DNA from 2 places in the Kitasatospora sp. NPDC085464 genome. Region 1 is predicted to be linked to the other one. Evidence: predicted binding sites of a transcription regulator. Region 1 holds the regulator's gene; the other holds the start of a gene.
What was found. The regulator HrcA, encoded in region 1, represses chaperone genes, less so after heat shock. The targets are predictions, from matches to a motif close to TTNGCACTCNGNNNNNCNGAGTGCNAA.
Positions count from the first base shown of each region.

Region 1 (7,618 bases):
CGCGCACCCCCGGCGTCTCGTCCAGCACCCGGGCCGGGCCCTCCCGGTGGGTCAGCCAGTGCACGCTGCCGCGCACCACGACGGCGCTGGCCCGGCCGGTGCGGTCGGGGGCGACGGACTCCAGCCAGTGCGCAGCGGGCACCGGCCGGGGGCGCAGGCCGGTGCGCGGGCCGGCCAGCCGGACCTCCAGGCGGCGCGGCTCGGCGCCCTCCAGGTCGTCCAGCAGCCAGACGTCGCCGGCCCGGTGGAACACCACCCGGGTGCCGTCGGTGGCGGCGTTGCGGGCGTAGAAGCCGTCCGGGTCGGCGGTGTGGCGGCGCAGGTCGGAGCCGTCCGGGAGGCTGGACCACAGCTCGCCGACGCCCTCGTGGTCGGAGAGGAACGCGATCCTCCCTCCTTGCCCGCCATCGGGCAGGAGGGGCCCAGCGACCCACAGCGGCGAGGACAGCTGGCCGTCCACCTCCTCGTGGACGCGGACGAACTCGTCCCGGCCGATCCACAGCTTGCCGGCCCGCCCGCCCCGGTAGCGCTTCCACCAGGCCGGTTCGCGGATCGCCGCGCTCGCCAGCAGCACCCGGTCGCCGCCCGGTTCGAAGGCGATCCCGCCGATCGGCCCGTACGGCAGCCGGGCGGGCTCGCCGCCGTCCAGCGGCACGGCGTGCGCCCAGGTACGGCGCAGGGTGGCCTGGCCGGCGGTGGTGGTGGCGATCGGGCGGCCGTCGGCCGTCCAGCCCTGCACCCGGGTCTGGCCGCTGCCCCAGTGGGTGAGCCGGCGCGACGGGCCGCCGTCCACCGGCACCACGTGCACCTCGGGCGCGCCGTCCCGGGCGGAGGTGAAGGCGATGTGCCGCCCGTCCGGGGAGAACCGGGGGTCGTGGACCGGCAGGTGGTCGGCCGTCAGCCGCCAGGCCCGGCCGCCCTCCAGCGGGGCGAGCCACAGGTCGTTCTCGGCGACGAAGGTGACCAGGTCGCCGTGCAGGTGGGGGTGGCGCAGGTAGGCGCCCGCGGGGGTGCTCAGGGAGTCCGTCACGCGGCCAGCGTAGGCACGTGCGCGTACGAGCCGCCGGGCTTTTCGGCAGAGTCGGGCCGGTCGGGCGAGCCCGCTGGACGCCGCCGCGGAGTCGTAGTACGGGCCCCGACCGGGCACGGGGCCGGACGGGCCTCAGGCCCAGCGGCCGGTGCGCCCGAGCAGCAGCGCGCCGGCGGCCACCCCGGCGGTGGAGGTGCGCAGCACCGAGGGCCCCAGCCGGTACGGCCGGGCGCCCGCCTCGGCGAACGCGGCCAGCTCCTCCGGGGAGACCCCGCCCTCCGGGCCGACGACGAGCACGAGGTCGCCGCTGCCGGGCAGCGCGGCGTGCGCCAGCGGCTCGGCGCCCTCCTCGTGCAGCACGGCGGCGAACGCGGCCCGCGCCAGGACGGGAGCCAGCTGCCTGGTGGTCATCGGGTCGTGCACCTCGGGGAAGCGCAGCCGGCGGGACTGCTTGCCCGCCTCGCGGGCGGTGGCCCGCCACTTGGCGAGCGCCTTGGCGCCGCGCTCGCCCTTCCACTGGGTGATGCAGCGCGAGGCCGCCCACGGGATCACCGCGTCCACGCCGACCTCGGTCATGGTCTCGACGGCCAGCTCGCCGCGGTCACCCTTGGGCAGCGCCTGGACGACGACGATCCGCGGCGCGGGCTCCGGCTCGCGGCGCACCGCGGTGACGGCCACGTCGATCGCGTCCTTGCCGAGCACCTCGGCGACCGTCCCGTCCACGCCGAGTCCCAGCCCGTCGGCGAGGGTCACCGCCTCGCCGGCCGTCAGCCGCTTCACGGCGGCCGCGTGCCGGCCCTCGGGGCCGTCCAGGCGCACCAGGGTGCCGGGCGCGGCGGTGGCGATCCGCTCGGTCTCGACGACGAAGACGGGCGCGGTCATGCGGGGAACCTCCGGGAGGGGGTGGATCGGGCACGCGAAAGGGGTGCCGGGTGGTCCCCGGCACCCCTCCGCGGACGGCTACCGGCCGTTGAAGGCGTCCTTCAGGCGGGAGAACAGGCCCTGCTGGCCCGGCGCGAACTGGCCGGACGGCCGCTCCTCGCCGCGCAGCACCGCGAGGCGGCGCAGCAGTTCCTCCTGCTCGGCGTCGAGCTTGGTGGGCGTCTTCACCTCGACGTGCACTATCAGGTCGCCCCGGCCGCCCCCGCGCAGGTGGGTGATGCCGCGGCCGTGCAGCGGGATCGACTGGCCGGACTGGGTGCCGGGCCGGATGTCGACCTCCTCCAGGCCGTCCAGGGTCTGCAGCGGCACCTGGGTGCCGAGCGAGGCCGCCGTCATCGGGATGGTGACGGTGCAGTGCAGGTCGTCCCCGCGCCGCTGGAAGATGGCGTGGGTGGTCTCGGCGATCTCGACGTAGAGGTCGCCGGCCGGGCCGCCGCCGGGGCCGACCTCGCCCTCGCCGGCCAGCTGGATCCGGGTGCCGTTGTCGACACCGGCCGGGATCTTGACGGTCAGCGTGCGGCGGGCGCGGACCCGGCCGTCGCCGGCGCACTCCGGGCACGGGGTCGGCACGACGGTGCCGAAGCCCTGGCACTGCGGACAGGGGCGGGAGGTCATGACCTGGCCCAGGAAGGACCGGGTGACCTGGGAGACCTCGCCCTTGCCGCGACACATGTCACAGGTCTGCGCGGTGGTGCCGGGGGCCGCGCCCTCGCCGCTGCAGGTGGTGCAGGTGACGGCGGTGTCGACCTGGAGTTCCTTGGTGGTGCCGAAGGCGGCCTCCTCCAGGGTGATCTCCAGCCGGATCATGGCGTCCTGGCCGCGGCGGGTGCGCGAGCGCGGGCCGCGCTGGCCGGCCGCGGCGCCGAAGAAGGCGTCCATGATGTCGGAGAAGCCGAAGCCCGCCGCGCCGGCGCCGAAGCCGCCCGCGCCGCCACCGCCGCCCGGGGACAGCGGGTCGCCGCCGAGGTCGTAGACCTGGCGCTTCTGCGGGTCGGAGAGCACCTCGTAGGCGGCGTTGATCTCCTTGAACCGCTCCTGCGTCTTCGGGTCCGGGTTGACGTCCGGGTGCAGTTCGCGTGCCAGGCGCCGGAACGCCTTCTTGATCTCGTCCTGCCCCGCATCCCGTCGGACGCCGAGTACCGCGTAGTAGTCCGTGGCCACCAAATGCTCCGCTTGTTCCGCCTGTAGTAGTGCTGCGACTGGACGCCGTTGGTCGTCCAACGGCGACGTTTGCTACGACTCGGCCAGGATCTGACCCACGTACCGCGCTACCGCCCGCACCGCCCCCATTGTGCCTGGGTAGTCCATCCGGGTCGGACCGATCACACCCAGTTTGGCCACGCTCTCGTCGCCCGAACCGTAACCGACGGACACGACCGAGGTGGAATTCAGCCCTTCGTAGGCGTTCTCCCGCCCGATCCGGACCGTCATCGCGGCATCGTTGGTCTCACCCAGGAGGCGGAGCAGGATGACCTGCTCCTCCAGGGCCTCCAGCACCGGCTGGATGGTGAGGGGGAAGTCGTGGCCGAAGCGGGTCAGGTTGGCCGTGCCGGCCAGCATGATCCGCTCCTCGTTCTGTTCCGCGAGCGTCTCGAACAGGGTCGCCAGGACCGTGCTGACGGTCGGCCGGTCGGCCGGCTCGAACATCGCCGGGAGCTCCTCCAGCACGCCCGGGACCTCCGGGAGGCGGCGGCCGGCGGCTCCGGTGTTGAGCGCCGTCCGCAGGTCCGCCAGGACGGTCTCGCCGACCGTGCCCGGGCAGTCGACCATCCGCTGCTCGACCCGGCCGGTGTTGGTGATCAGCACCAGCATCACCTTGGCCGGGGCCAGCGCCACCAGCTCGATGTGCCGGACGGTCGAGCGCGTCAGCGACGGGTACTGCACCACCGCGACCTGCCGGGTCAGCTGGGCGAGCAGCCGCACGGTGCGCGCGACCACGTCGTCCAGGTCGACCGCGCCGTCCAGGAAGTGCCGGATCGCCCGGCGCTCGGGGGCGCTCATCGGCTTGATCTCGGCGAGCTTGTCGACGAAGAGGCGGTACCCCTTGTCGGTCGGGATGCGGCCGGCGCTGGTGTGCGGCTGGTGGATGTAGCCCTCCTCCTCCAGCGCCGCCATGTCGTTGCGGACGGTCGCCGGCGAGACCCCGAGGTTGTGCCGCTCCACCAGGGCCTTGGAGCCGACCGGCTCCTCGGTGCCCACGTAGTCCTGCACGATCGCGCGGAGCACGGCGAGCTTGCGTTCGTCCAGCTGGCGGACCTCACCGGCCATGGGGCACGCACCTCCGTCTTCGCACGTTGTCCGTCTGTGTCCCTGTGTGTCCCTGTGTGCTGCAGCGGGCCGCTCCGGGAGGCCCCGGCCTTGGCACTCTGAACACACGAGTGCCAAAACCGTACCTGCCAGTGTAAGGCCCGGGTCCTACGGCAGGAACGGCTTGACCGGCGTGATCCTGCCCGCAGTTCCGGGTACGGCCCGCGGGGCCCCGCCCGTTCACGGGTCACCGGCGCGCGGGTGGTGCCCCGGGGCCGTCCGGGTGGGAGCATCGGAAGCGACGGCGAATGGAGGAGCAAGCGATGTCGAGCTCGGGCCAGCACACCCGTTTCGCGCCCGACCGCGGCCTGACCGGCCGCATGGTCGCGACGATGTTCGTGATCGGGCTGCTGTACGTCGGTTTCACCGGCCTGCTGATCGCGCTGCTGCGCGGCGCCTGGCCGCTGATCGTCCTGATCTCCGGCGGGCTGTTCGTGGCCCAGTTCTGGTTCAGCGACAAGATCACCGAACGGGCCATGGGCGCCCACCAGGTGACCCCGGAGGAGTTCCCCCAACTGCACGGCACGATCGACCGGCTCTGCGCCCTGGCCGACATGCCCAAACCGCGCGTGGCGGTCGCCGACAACGACATGCCCAACGCCTTCGCCACCGGCCGCAACCCGCAGAACGCGGTGGTCTGCGTGACCACCGGCCTGCTGCGCCGGCTGGAGCCGGAGGAGCTGGAGGGCGTCCTCGCGCACGAGCTGTCGCACGTCGCCCACCGGGACGTCGCGGTGATGACGATCGCCGGCTTCCTCGGCGTGCTCGCCGGCGCGATGACCCGGATCGCCGTGTACGGCGGGTTCATGGGCGGCGGGCGCAACAACAACGACCAGAACGCGGCCATCGTGGCCCTGATCATCCCGCTGGTCTCGATGCTCGTCTACGCGATCAGCTTCCTGCTCACCCGGCTGCTGTCCCGCTACCGCGAGCTGGCGGCCGACCGCGCCGCCGCGCAGCTCACCGGCCGGCCCAGCGCGCTCGCCTCGGCCCTGACCAAGGTGACGGGGCAGATCGCGGCCATCCCCAGCAAGGACCTGCGCCAGGCGCAGCCGTACAACGCCTTCTACTTCGCCCCCGCGCTGAGCGCGCGGGAGGCCGCCTCGCAGCTGTTCTCCACCCACCCGTCGCTGGAGAAGCGGCTGGCGCAGCTGGCGAAGATCACCGAGCAGCTGGGCCGCTGAGCCCGCGCCCGCCGTTCGACACGAGAGGACCGCCGTGGGAATCCTGGACGCCCTGTTCGGCCGCACCAAGCCCGTCAAGCCCGACCTGGACCAGCTGTTCGGCGTGCCGTCCGCGGCGCTGACCCTGGAGGCCGGCGCCGGGTTCACCCCCACCGGGCTCGGCTCGGTCTGCTTCGCGGCGGTCGAGGGCGCGGCCTTCGTGCAGGTCGAGCAGCAGGTACGGGCGCTGCTGGACGCGGACACCGAGCGCGGCGGCGTGCCGGTGGAGGCCTCCAAGGACGACTACGGCTACTCCTGGCTGCTGGCCCGGCACTCCCCGCAGGAGCTGCCGGAGCTGGTGAACGACCTGCACGCGGTCAACAGCGAGCTGGAGGCGAACGGCTTCGGGCCGCAGCTGCTCTGCTCGCTGGTGGGCTTCCGCAACCCGCAGGGGCAGTCCCTGGCCCTGGTCTACCTCTACAAGCGCGGCACCTTCTACCCGTTCGCGCCGATGCCCGGCGGCGGGGAGAAGCGCAACAGCCCGCTGGAGCTGCAGGTCAACGCGATGCTGGGGAACGACCTGCGGCTGGAGAAGGACCTCAGCCGCTGGTTCCCCGTCTGGGGCGCGCCGGGCCTCTGACGGCCCGTCCGGCCTCCCTATGATCACCCGTATGCGCAGCCGCCAGTACGGACCCGACCTGACCCCGCCGTGGAAGAAGCAGACCCCCGCCCCGGAGGTGCCCGCCGAGCCGGACCTCGTGGTCGAGGAGGCGGCGACCGGCTTCTGCGGGGCGGTGGTGCGCTGCGAGAAGACCGCCGAGGGGTTCACCGTCACCCTGGAGGACCGTTTCGGCAAGCGCCGGGTGTTCCCGCTGGTCCCGCGCGGCTTCCTGCTGGAGGGCAGGGCCGTCACCCTGGTCCGCCCCACCGCCCCGGCGGCGCCCCGCACGCCCGGCCGCACCGCCTCCGGCTCCGTCGCCGTCCCCGGCGCGCGCGCCCGGGTCGCCCGCGAGTCGCGGATCTACGTCGAGGGCCGGCACGACGCCGAGCTGGTCGAGCGGGTCTGGGGCGACGACCTGCGGATCGAGGGCGTCGTGGTGGAGTACCTGCGCGGCATCGACGACCTGCCGGCGATCGTCGCCGACTTCGCCCCGGGCCCCGGCCGCCGCCTCGGCGTGCTGGTCGACCACCTGCTCCCGGGGACGAAGGAGCACCGCATCGCCGCCCGGGTCACCGGCGAGTCCGTCCTGGTCGTCGGCCACCCCTACATCGACGTCTGGCAGGCCGTGAAGCCCACCTCCGTGGGCATCCCCGCCTGGCCCGCCGTGCCCCGCGGCGAGGACTGGAAGGAGGGCACCTGCCGCCGTCTCGGCTGGCCCGTCGACACCCCGGCGGCGTGGAAGCACATCCTGTCGAAGGTGGACAGCTACAAGGACCTGGAGCCCGAACTGCTGGGCCGGGTGGAGGAACTGATCGACTTCGTGACCGTGCCGGGTCAGGGGTAGGTCTGGAACTCCGAGGTGTCGAGCGTGACGCCGAGCAGGTCCAGCGGAATCGGCTCGCCGAACTTGGTCGTCCGCTCCACCGTGTAGTCCGGAAGCCCGGAGACGCTCGCCCTGGTCGGCTCGGTCAGGCGCACGCAGACGGCCTTGATCGGATCGATGACCAGGTACACGGGAATCGTGCCCTCGGCGTACAGCTCCCGCTTGGTCCGGTAGTCGCGCAGGACACTGGTCCTGGACACGACCTCGACCACCAGCGTGAGCACGGGCGCGGGGACCAGACGACCGGGGCCCTCGAAGGCCTCCCGCTCGAACACGACGAGATCCGGCTGGGGCTCGCTCGTCAGCCCGGGAAGATCGATGTCCTGCGTGGTCAGGCGGTGCCACCGAGCCCGGGGAAGTTGGTCGCGAATGGCCTCGACAATGATGTTGTGGACCAGATCCGGCCCGGCCATCATCACGATTTCCCCCCTGATGAGCTCGGCCTTGAAGCCTTCGGGGACCTCCAGGTTCTCGAAGATCCCCGTCACCCGGTCATCGATGGCGGTCACTGCGCGCTCCCTCCGACGGCTGACACCACGTTAACGACATTCAGTCCACCAGGTCACGCACGACGGCGTCCGCCAGCAGTCTGCCCTGCAGGGTGAGGGCGGCGCGGCCGTCCGCGTACGGCC
Region 1 covers NZ_JBITTM010000021.1:124,165-131,782, forward strand. Annotated here, with positions in the region: gene ACIGG8_RS20375 (S41 family peptidase) at 1-1,030, opposite strand, end outside; gene ACIGG8_RS20380 (16S rRNA (uracil(1498)-N(3))-methyltransferase) at 1,163-1,912, opposite strand; gene dnaJ (molecular chaperone DnaJ) at 1,991-3,133, opposite strand; gene hrcA (heat-inducible transcriptional repressor HrcA) at 3,206-4,240, opposite strand; gene htpX (zinc metalloprotease HtpX) at 4,543-5,463, shown strand; gene ACIGG8_RS20400 (hypothetical protein) at 5,498-6,082, shown strand; gene ACIGG8_RS20405 (DUF3097 domain-containing protein) at 6,114-6,947, shown strand; gene ACIGG8_RS20410 (Uma2 family endonuclease) at 6,938-7,495, opposite strand; gene hemW (radical SAM family heme chaperone HemW) at 7,536-7,618, opposite strand, start outside.

Region 2 (7,618 bases), on a different contig from region 1:
CGGCGCCCGGTCGGTGCTGTACGCGGGCGACGACCTCGGGGACGTGGCGGCGTTCGCGGCGGTGGAGGAGCTGCGCGGGGACGGGCTGGCCGGGCTGCTGGTGTGCAGCGCGGCGGTCGGGGACGCGCCGGTGAAGGAGCTGGCCGACCGCGCGGACCTGGTGGTCGCGGGGCCGGCCGGGGTGGTGGAGCTGTTGGCGGCGTTGGGGGAGGCCCTCACCGGGAGTTGAGCGGGGCCAGCGCGTTGAGCTGGTCGAGGAACCACTGCTGCGGGGGGAGTGCGGTGGCCGCCGCCGCGAGGCGCTTGGTGCGGCCGGCGCGCTCCTCCTCGGGCATGGTCAGCGCGGTGTGCAGGGCGTCGGCGGTGGCGATGACGTCGTACGGGTTGACCGTCAGGGCGTCGTCGGCCAGTTCCGCGTGGGCGCCGGCCTCCCGGGAGAGGACCAGGGCGCAGCCGCGGTCGGAGACGACCGGGACCTCCTTGGCCACCAGGTTCATGCCGTCCCGGATCGGGTTCACCAGGGCGACGTCGGCCAGGCGGTAGGCGGCGAGGGAGCGCGGGAAGTCGTCGTCGACGTGCAGGATCAGGGGCTGCCAGTCCGGGGTGGCGAACTCGGTGTCGATGGCGTCGGCGAGTTCGCGGACCTGCGCCGTGTAGTTGCGGTACTCGGCCAGGTCGGTCCGCGACGGGTAGGCGAAGGCGATGTGGACCACGCGGTCGTGCCACTCGGGGCGGGTGCGGAGCAGGTGCCGGTAGGCCAGCAGGCCGCGGACGATGTTCTTGCTCAGCTCGGTGCGGTCGACCCGGACGATCGTGCGGCGCTCGCCGACGGCCTCGCGCAGGGCGGCGAGGCGTTCGTCCACGTCGGGGCGGTGGGAGCGTTCGCGCAGGAAGTCGGCGTCGGCGCCGAGGGCGTGGACGCCGAGGGCGGTGGTGCGGCCGTCGAGGGTGACGGTGAGCGCCTCGTGGTCGACGTCGGCGCCGAGGAGGTCCGCGCAGCAGGCGGCGAAGGCGCGGGCCCAGCGTTCGGTGAGGAAGCCGGCCCGGTCGGCGCCGAGGATGCCGGTGAGGACGGCGCGGGCGACGTCGTCGGGGAGCATCCGGTAGTACTCGGGCGGGGCCCAGGGGGTGTGCGAGAAGTGGCCGATCCGCAGGTCGGGGCGGGCGGCGCGGAGCAGCGCCGGGGCCAGGGACAGGTGGTAGTCCTGGACGAGGACGGCGGCGTTCGGGGCGGCCTCGGTGGCCAGCGCCTCGGCGAAGGCCGCGTTGTAGGCCCGGTAGGCGGCCCATTCGGTGCGGAAGTCGGCGTCGAAGGCGGGGGCGGTGGGGGTCGCGTACAGCAGGTGGTGGACGAACCAGAGGGTGGAGTTGGCGACGCCGTTGTAGGCGCGGGCGAAGGTCTCGGGGTCGATGTCCAGCATCCGGACGGCCTGCCCGCCGACGTCGTGGCCGGCCAGGTCGAGGCGGCCGTCGGGGGCTTCCGCGGCGGCTCTGCGGTCCGCGGCGCCGAGGGCCGCGCAGACCCAGACGGCGTTCGGGTCGTCGATGGCGGAGAGGCCGGAGACCAGGCCCCCGCCGCCGCGCCGCAGGGTCAGCGTGCCGTCGTCGGCGGTGCTGAACGACACCGGTCCCCGGTTGGAGGCCACCAGGACGGGGGCGGTGCCGGTCGCACTCGAACGTTCGGTCGTGAGATCGCCCATGGTTGGCATGTTGCCGGGCGCCCGGCGTGGCAAACCCGTCATCGGTGGGTGGCGTATTCGGGGACGGTGTGCATCGGGGGGCGTTCCAGGGCGGTCACCGGGTGGGTGTGGGCGAGGAAGGCGCGGGTCTCCGGGTCGCGGGCGAACTGGGTGAGCTCCGGGCGGACCAGGTCGGCGGAGGCCTTGAGCCGGTGGGCGCGGTCGAGGCGTTCGAGCGCGGTGCGGTAGATGGTGGCGGCCATCCGGCCGAGCGCCTGGCCGTCCTGGTGGCGGTGGTGCCGGACGCCGACGTCCACCTGGGCCAGGGCATCCAGGCCGACCAGCTCCAACGCGTCGACGAGCAGGCCGAGTTCGACGCCGTAGCCGGTGGGGAAGGGCAGCCGTTCGAGCAGTGAGCGGCGGGCCGCGTACTCGCCGCCGAGGGGCTGGACGAAGCCGGCGAGTTCCGGCCAGTGCAGGTTGAGGAGGGGGCGGGCGACGAGTTCGGTGACCCGGCCGCCGCCGGCCGGGAGGACGGCGGCGCGGTCCCCCGCGGCGGAGCCGCTCAGTGCGACTTCGAGGGGGCGGTCGTACATGGCCTTGACCAGCTGGATGGACTCGTCGGTCAGCAGCGGCCCGACGATGCCGGAGACGAAGGCCGGGTCGAACTCGCGCAGGTCGGCGTCCACGAAGCAGACGATGTCGCCGCGGGTGACCAGCAGCGAGCGCCAGAGCACCTCGCCCTTGCCGGGGGCGGCGGGCAGCCGGGGCAGGATGGCGTCGCGGTGCTCCACCCGGGCGCCGGCCTCGGCGGCGGCCTCGGCCGTGGCGTCGGTGGAGCCGGAGTCGACAACGACGAGTTCGTCGACCAGCGGGAGCCGTTCCATCAGCTCGCGGCGGACGGTGCGGACGATGTCGCCGACGGTGGCCTCCTCGTCCAGGGCGGGGAGGACGACGCTGATCGTGCGGCCGGTGCGTTCCTTGGCCGCGAGGAGGGTGTCGACCGGCCGGTCGGCCGCGCTCCAGGAGCGGCGGCGCAGCCAGGACGCCGCCTGCGGGAGGAGCTCGGGAGTCGGTTCGGCGGGCACGGAAGTCTCCTCGGCGGGTCGGGTGGGACGGGTCATCTCGCGTGGCGGACGGTCCCGTTCAGGATTGGCGCCTTCGGATACAGTCTTCGTACAGCGGTAGGACCCATGCACGCCGGGGTCGCCGTCGAGCACCACCACAATTTCACAAGCTCATCCAGAGGGACTGAGGGAACGGCCCGTTGACGTCCCGGCAACCTTCTCGCGCGGCTGTCGACGACAGGCCCCGGCGGGACAGGTGCCAATTCCGGCCTGTGGCGCGTCCGCGCTGCGGGGAAGATGAGGAGAGAGGCCTCGCCGTCATGGCTATCGACACTGCCGCACCTGTTTCCGTGGACCTCGGCCCCGCCGCCGCCCTGTCCTGTCGGGAGTGTGGAACCCGCTTCCCGCTCGGTCCCAGCTTCGCGTGCCTGGAGTGCTTCGGCCCGCTGGAGATCGCCTACGAGTTCGGCAGCGAGGGCGCCGAGGAGCTGCGCAAGCGGATCGAGGCCGGCCCGACTTCGGTCTGGCGGTACGCGCCGCTGCTGCCGGTGCCGGCCGACGTCGCGTCCAAGCCCAACCTGAACCCGGGCTGGACCCCGCTGGTGAAGGCGGACAACCTGGGCCGCGAGCTCGGCTTCACCGCGCAGCTGCACATCAAGGACGACTCCGGGAACCCGACGCACTCGTTCAAGGACCGCGTGGTGGCCTGCGCCATCGAGGCGGCGCGGGCGTTCGGCTACACGACGCTGTCCTGCTCCTCCACCGGCAACCTGGCCGGTGCGGTGGGCGCGGCGGCCGCCCGGGCCGGCTTCCGGTCCTGCGTGTTCATCCCGCACGACCTGGAGCAGGGCAAGGTCGTCATGGCCGGGGTGTACGGCGGCGAGCTGGTCGGCATCGAGGGCAACTACGACGACGTGAACCGCTTCTGCTCGGAGCTGATCGGGGACCCGGCCGGCGAGGGCTGGGGCTTCGTCAACGTCAACCTGCGGCCGTACTACGGCGAGGGCTCCAAGACGCTGGCGTACGAGATCTGCGAGCAGCTCGGCTGGCGGCTGCCGGAGCAGATCGTGATCCCGATCGCCTCGGGCTCCCAGCTGACGAAGATCGACAAGGGGCTGCAGGAGCTGATCAAGCTCGGCCTGGTCGAGGACCGGCCGTACCGGGTCTTCGGCGCCCAGGCCGAGGGCTGCTCCCCGGTGTCGGCCGCCTTCAAGGCCGGCCGGGACGTGATCAAGCCGGTCAAGCCGGACACCATCGCCAAGTCGCTGGCGATCGGCAACCCGGCCGACGGCCCGTACGTGCTGGACATCGCCCGCCGCACGGGCGGCGCGGTGGAGGACGTCACGGACGCCGAGGTCGTGGCGGCGATCCGGCTGCTGGCCCGGACCGAGGGCATCTTCGCCGAGACCGCGGGCGGGGTGACCGTCGGCGTGCTGAAGAAGCTGGTCGAGACCGGGCAGCTGGACCCGGCCAAGGAGACCGTCGCGATCAACACCGGCGACGGCCTGAAGACCCTGGACGCCGTCTCCGACGCCGGGATGAGCGCCGTCATCCGCCCGACGCTGGACGCGTTCCGCGCCGCCGGCCTCGCGTCCGCCTGAACCACGCCGCCGGCCCCGTGCCCGCCCCGACCGCTGCCCCGCAGAGCCGCACCCCCGCAAGGAGAGTCATGAGCGCCAACGTCCGCATCCCCACCATCCTGCGCACCTACACCGGCGGCGCCGCCGAGGTGACCGCCGAGGGCGCCACCCTGGGCGAGGTCATCGCCGACCTGGAGAAGAACCACGCGGGCATCTCCGCCCGCATCCTGGACGACACCGGCAAGCTGCGCCGTTTCGTCAACGTCTACGTGAACGACGACGACGTGCGCTTCGCCGAGGGCCTGGCGACCGAGATCGCGGACGGCGCCGGCGTCTCGATCATTCCGGCGGTGGCCGGCGGCTGCTGAGCCGTCCCGCGCGCCATTCGGCCGCCCGTACGTACGGAATTCCGCTCTCCGTATGTACGGGCGGCCGGTTGCATTCCGGCGGGAATATTTCCGGGTCGAGTCGGAGTAGAGTGTCGCTCGGTTGGGAACAGGGGTTCCCTCTCGGCCGTTCGCGGCGTTCCGCCGGGCAGGGCCCGGCCGATGGGACCGGGCCGTGAAACATGTCAGGCCGATGTCAGAATTACCGCGGGGATTTGGGTAATTCGTCCGCTATGTCCCGCGTGGAATGCCGAGATTTTTCCGGTTCGGCCCGTCCTGTCCCTTGCCGGCGGGGCGGAATTACCGGCGGTTGACCCTGTTGCAGAGGGCTTCGGTCCGGATACATTCAGCGGCGGTCGACGCAATCACCCGCTCACCGGAGCCCGTTGGGCGTTCCGCGCGGAGGGTTGCGGCGTGCACGGCTGCGCCCAGGGGGGGTTCCCCGGGTGGGCCGTCAACCAACCCGGGCCCGCGACCTGCGGGCGCGTGAAGGGCCAGCACAGCACTAGGGGAGTTCGGAATGGCTCAGGGCACCGTCAAGTGGTTCAACGCGGAGAAGGGCTACGGCTTTATCGCGGTCGACGGTGGTGCGGACGTCTTCGTCCACTACAGCGCGATCCAGATGGACGGCTACCGCACCCTTGAGGAGGGCCAGCGGGTCGAGTTCGAGATTTCCCAGGGACAGAAGGGCCCGCAGGCGGACATGGTTCGCGCGGCGGTCTGACCCCTTCCGACTCCAGGAGCTCGGCGCGGCCCACGGCTGGTGACCGCTCGCTTCTCGACGGGCCCGTACGACACGCGTCGTACGGGCCCGTCGCCGTTCCCGGGCGGCCCCGGGGGTGGTCCCAGCGGCGGCTCGCGGGTTGGCGATTGGGCTTGCACTCGACCACCCGGAGTGCTAATCATTGGCGTTAGCACTCACAGCGTGAGAGTGACAGCGGACCGGGTCGGTGAGGCCCCCGGGAGCGGTAGGGGAAAAGACCCCCGCACACCAGGGCCGTCCGTCGCGGGCACCCCTTGGTCCGAGCAGTCGACCGTGTCCCGGAGGACCACTTCTGATGGCCAAGATCATCGCCTTTGATGAGGAAGCTCGCCGCGGCCTTGAGCGTGGCATGAACCAGCTCGCCGACGCAGTGAAGGTCACGCTCGGCCCCAAGGGTCGCAACGTCGTGCTGGAGAAGAAGTGGGGCGCCCCCACGATCACCAACGACGGTGTCTCCATCGCCAAGGAGATCGAGCTCGAAGACCCGTACGAGAAGATCGGTGCGGAGCTCGTCAAGGAGGTCGCCAAGAAGACGGACGACGTCGCGGGTGACGGCACCACCACCGCCACCGTGCTCGCCCAGGCCCTGGTTCGCGAGGGTCTGCGCAACGTCGCCGCCGGCGCCAACCCGATGGCCCTGAAGCGCGGCATCGAGAAGGCCGTCGCGGCCGTCTCCGACCAGCTGCTGGCCCAGGCCAAGGACGTGGAGACCAAGGAGCAGATCGCCTCCACCGCCTCCATCTCCGCCGCCGACACCCAGATCGGCGAGCTGATCGCCGAGGCCATGGACAAGGTCGGCAAGGAAGGCGTCATCACCGTCGAGGAGAGCAACACCTTCGGCCTGGAGCTTGAGCTCACCGAGGGCATGCGCTTCGACAAGGGCTACATCTCCGCCTACTTCGCCACCGACCTGGAGCGCATGGAGGCGACGTTCGAGGACCCGTACATCCTCATCGCCAACTCCAAGATCGGCTCGGTCAAGGACCTGCTCCCGCTGCTGGAGAAGGTCATGCAGAGCGGCAAGCCGCTCGTCATCATCGCCGAGGACGTCGAGGGCGAGGCCCTGTCGACCCTGGTCGTGAACAAGATCCGCGGCACCTTCAAGTCCGTCGCCGTCAAGGCCCCGGGCTTCGGCGACCGCCGCAAGGCCATGCTCGGCGACATCGCCATCCTCACCGGTGGCACCGTGATCTCCGAGGAGGTCGGCCTCAAGCTGGAGAACGCCGGCATCGACCTGCTGGGCACCGCCCGCAAGGTGGTCATCACCAAGGACGAGACCACCATCGTCGACGGTGGCGGCGACAGCGAGCAGGTCGCGGGCCGCGTGAACCAGATCCGCGCCGAGATCGAGAACAGCGACTCGGACTACGACCGCGAGAAGCTCCAGGAGCGCCTCGCCAAGCTGGCCGGCGGCGTGGCCGTCATCAAGGCCGGCGCGGCCACCGAGGTGGAGCTCAAGGAGCGCAAGCACCGCATCGAGGACGCCGTCCGCAACGCCAAGGCCGCCGTCGAGGAGGGCATCGTCGCCGGTGGTGGCGTCGCCCTGCTGCAGGCCGGTGTCGCCTTCGACAAGCTGGAGCTGGACGGCGACGAGGCCACCGGTGCCAACATCGTCAAGGTCGCGCTGGAGGCCCCGATCAAGCAGATCGCGACCAACGCCGGCCTGGAGGGTGGCGTCGTGGTGGAGAAGGTGCGCAACCTCCCCGCCGGTCACGGCCTGAACGCCGCCACCAACGAGTACGTCGACCTGGTCGCCGCGGGCATCATCGACCCGGCCAAGGTCACCCGCTCCGCGCTGCAGAACGCCGCCTCCATCGCGGCGCTGTTCCTCACCACCGAGGCCGTCATCGCCGACAAGCCGGAGAAGGCCTCCGCGGCCGCCGGCGGCGGCATGCCGGGCGGTGACATGGACTTCTGATCCTGATCGCTTCGATCGGATCGGTTCGTTCCTCGTCCGCGTGGGCGGTTCCCTTCGGGGAGCCGCCCACGCGGCGTTTCCGCGTTCCGGCGCGCCGACGGAGAATGGACGGATGGCAGCTGACGACATCGAGACCGCCCTGCACAACGCGCGGGCACTGATCCTGGCCGACCTCACCGCGCGGGACGTGGCGGACGCCGCCGTCGTCTCGCTGGTGGAGCAGGC
Region 2 covers NZ_JBITTM010000020.1:71,663-79,280, forward strand. Annotated here, with positions in the region: gene otsB (trehalose-phosphatase) at 1-229, shown strand, start outside; gene ACIGG8_RS19385 (trehalose-6-phosphate synthase) at 216-1,700, opposite strand; gene ACIGG8_RS19390 (glucosyl-3-phosphoglycerate synthase) at 1,739-2,767, opposite strand; SAM riboswitch class I at 2,915-3,050, shown strand; gene thrC (threonine synthase) at 3,067-4,347, shown strand; gene ACIGG8_RS19400 (MoaD/ThiS family protein) at 4,416-4,694, shown strand; gene ACIGG8_RS19405 (cold-shock protein) at 5,233-5,436, shown strand; gene groL (chaperonin GroEL) at 5,771-7,393, shown strand; gene ACIGG8_RS19415 (hypothetical protein) at 7,506-7,618, shown strand, end outside.
Region 2: the regulator HrcA is predicted to act here: its motif matches at 5,588-5,614, upstream of groL (chaperonin GroEL).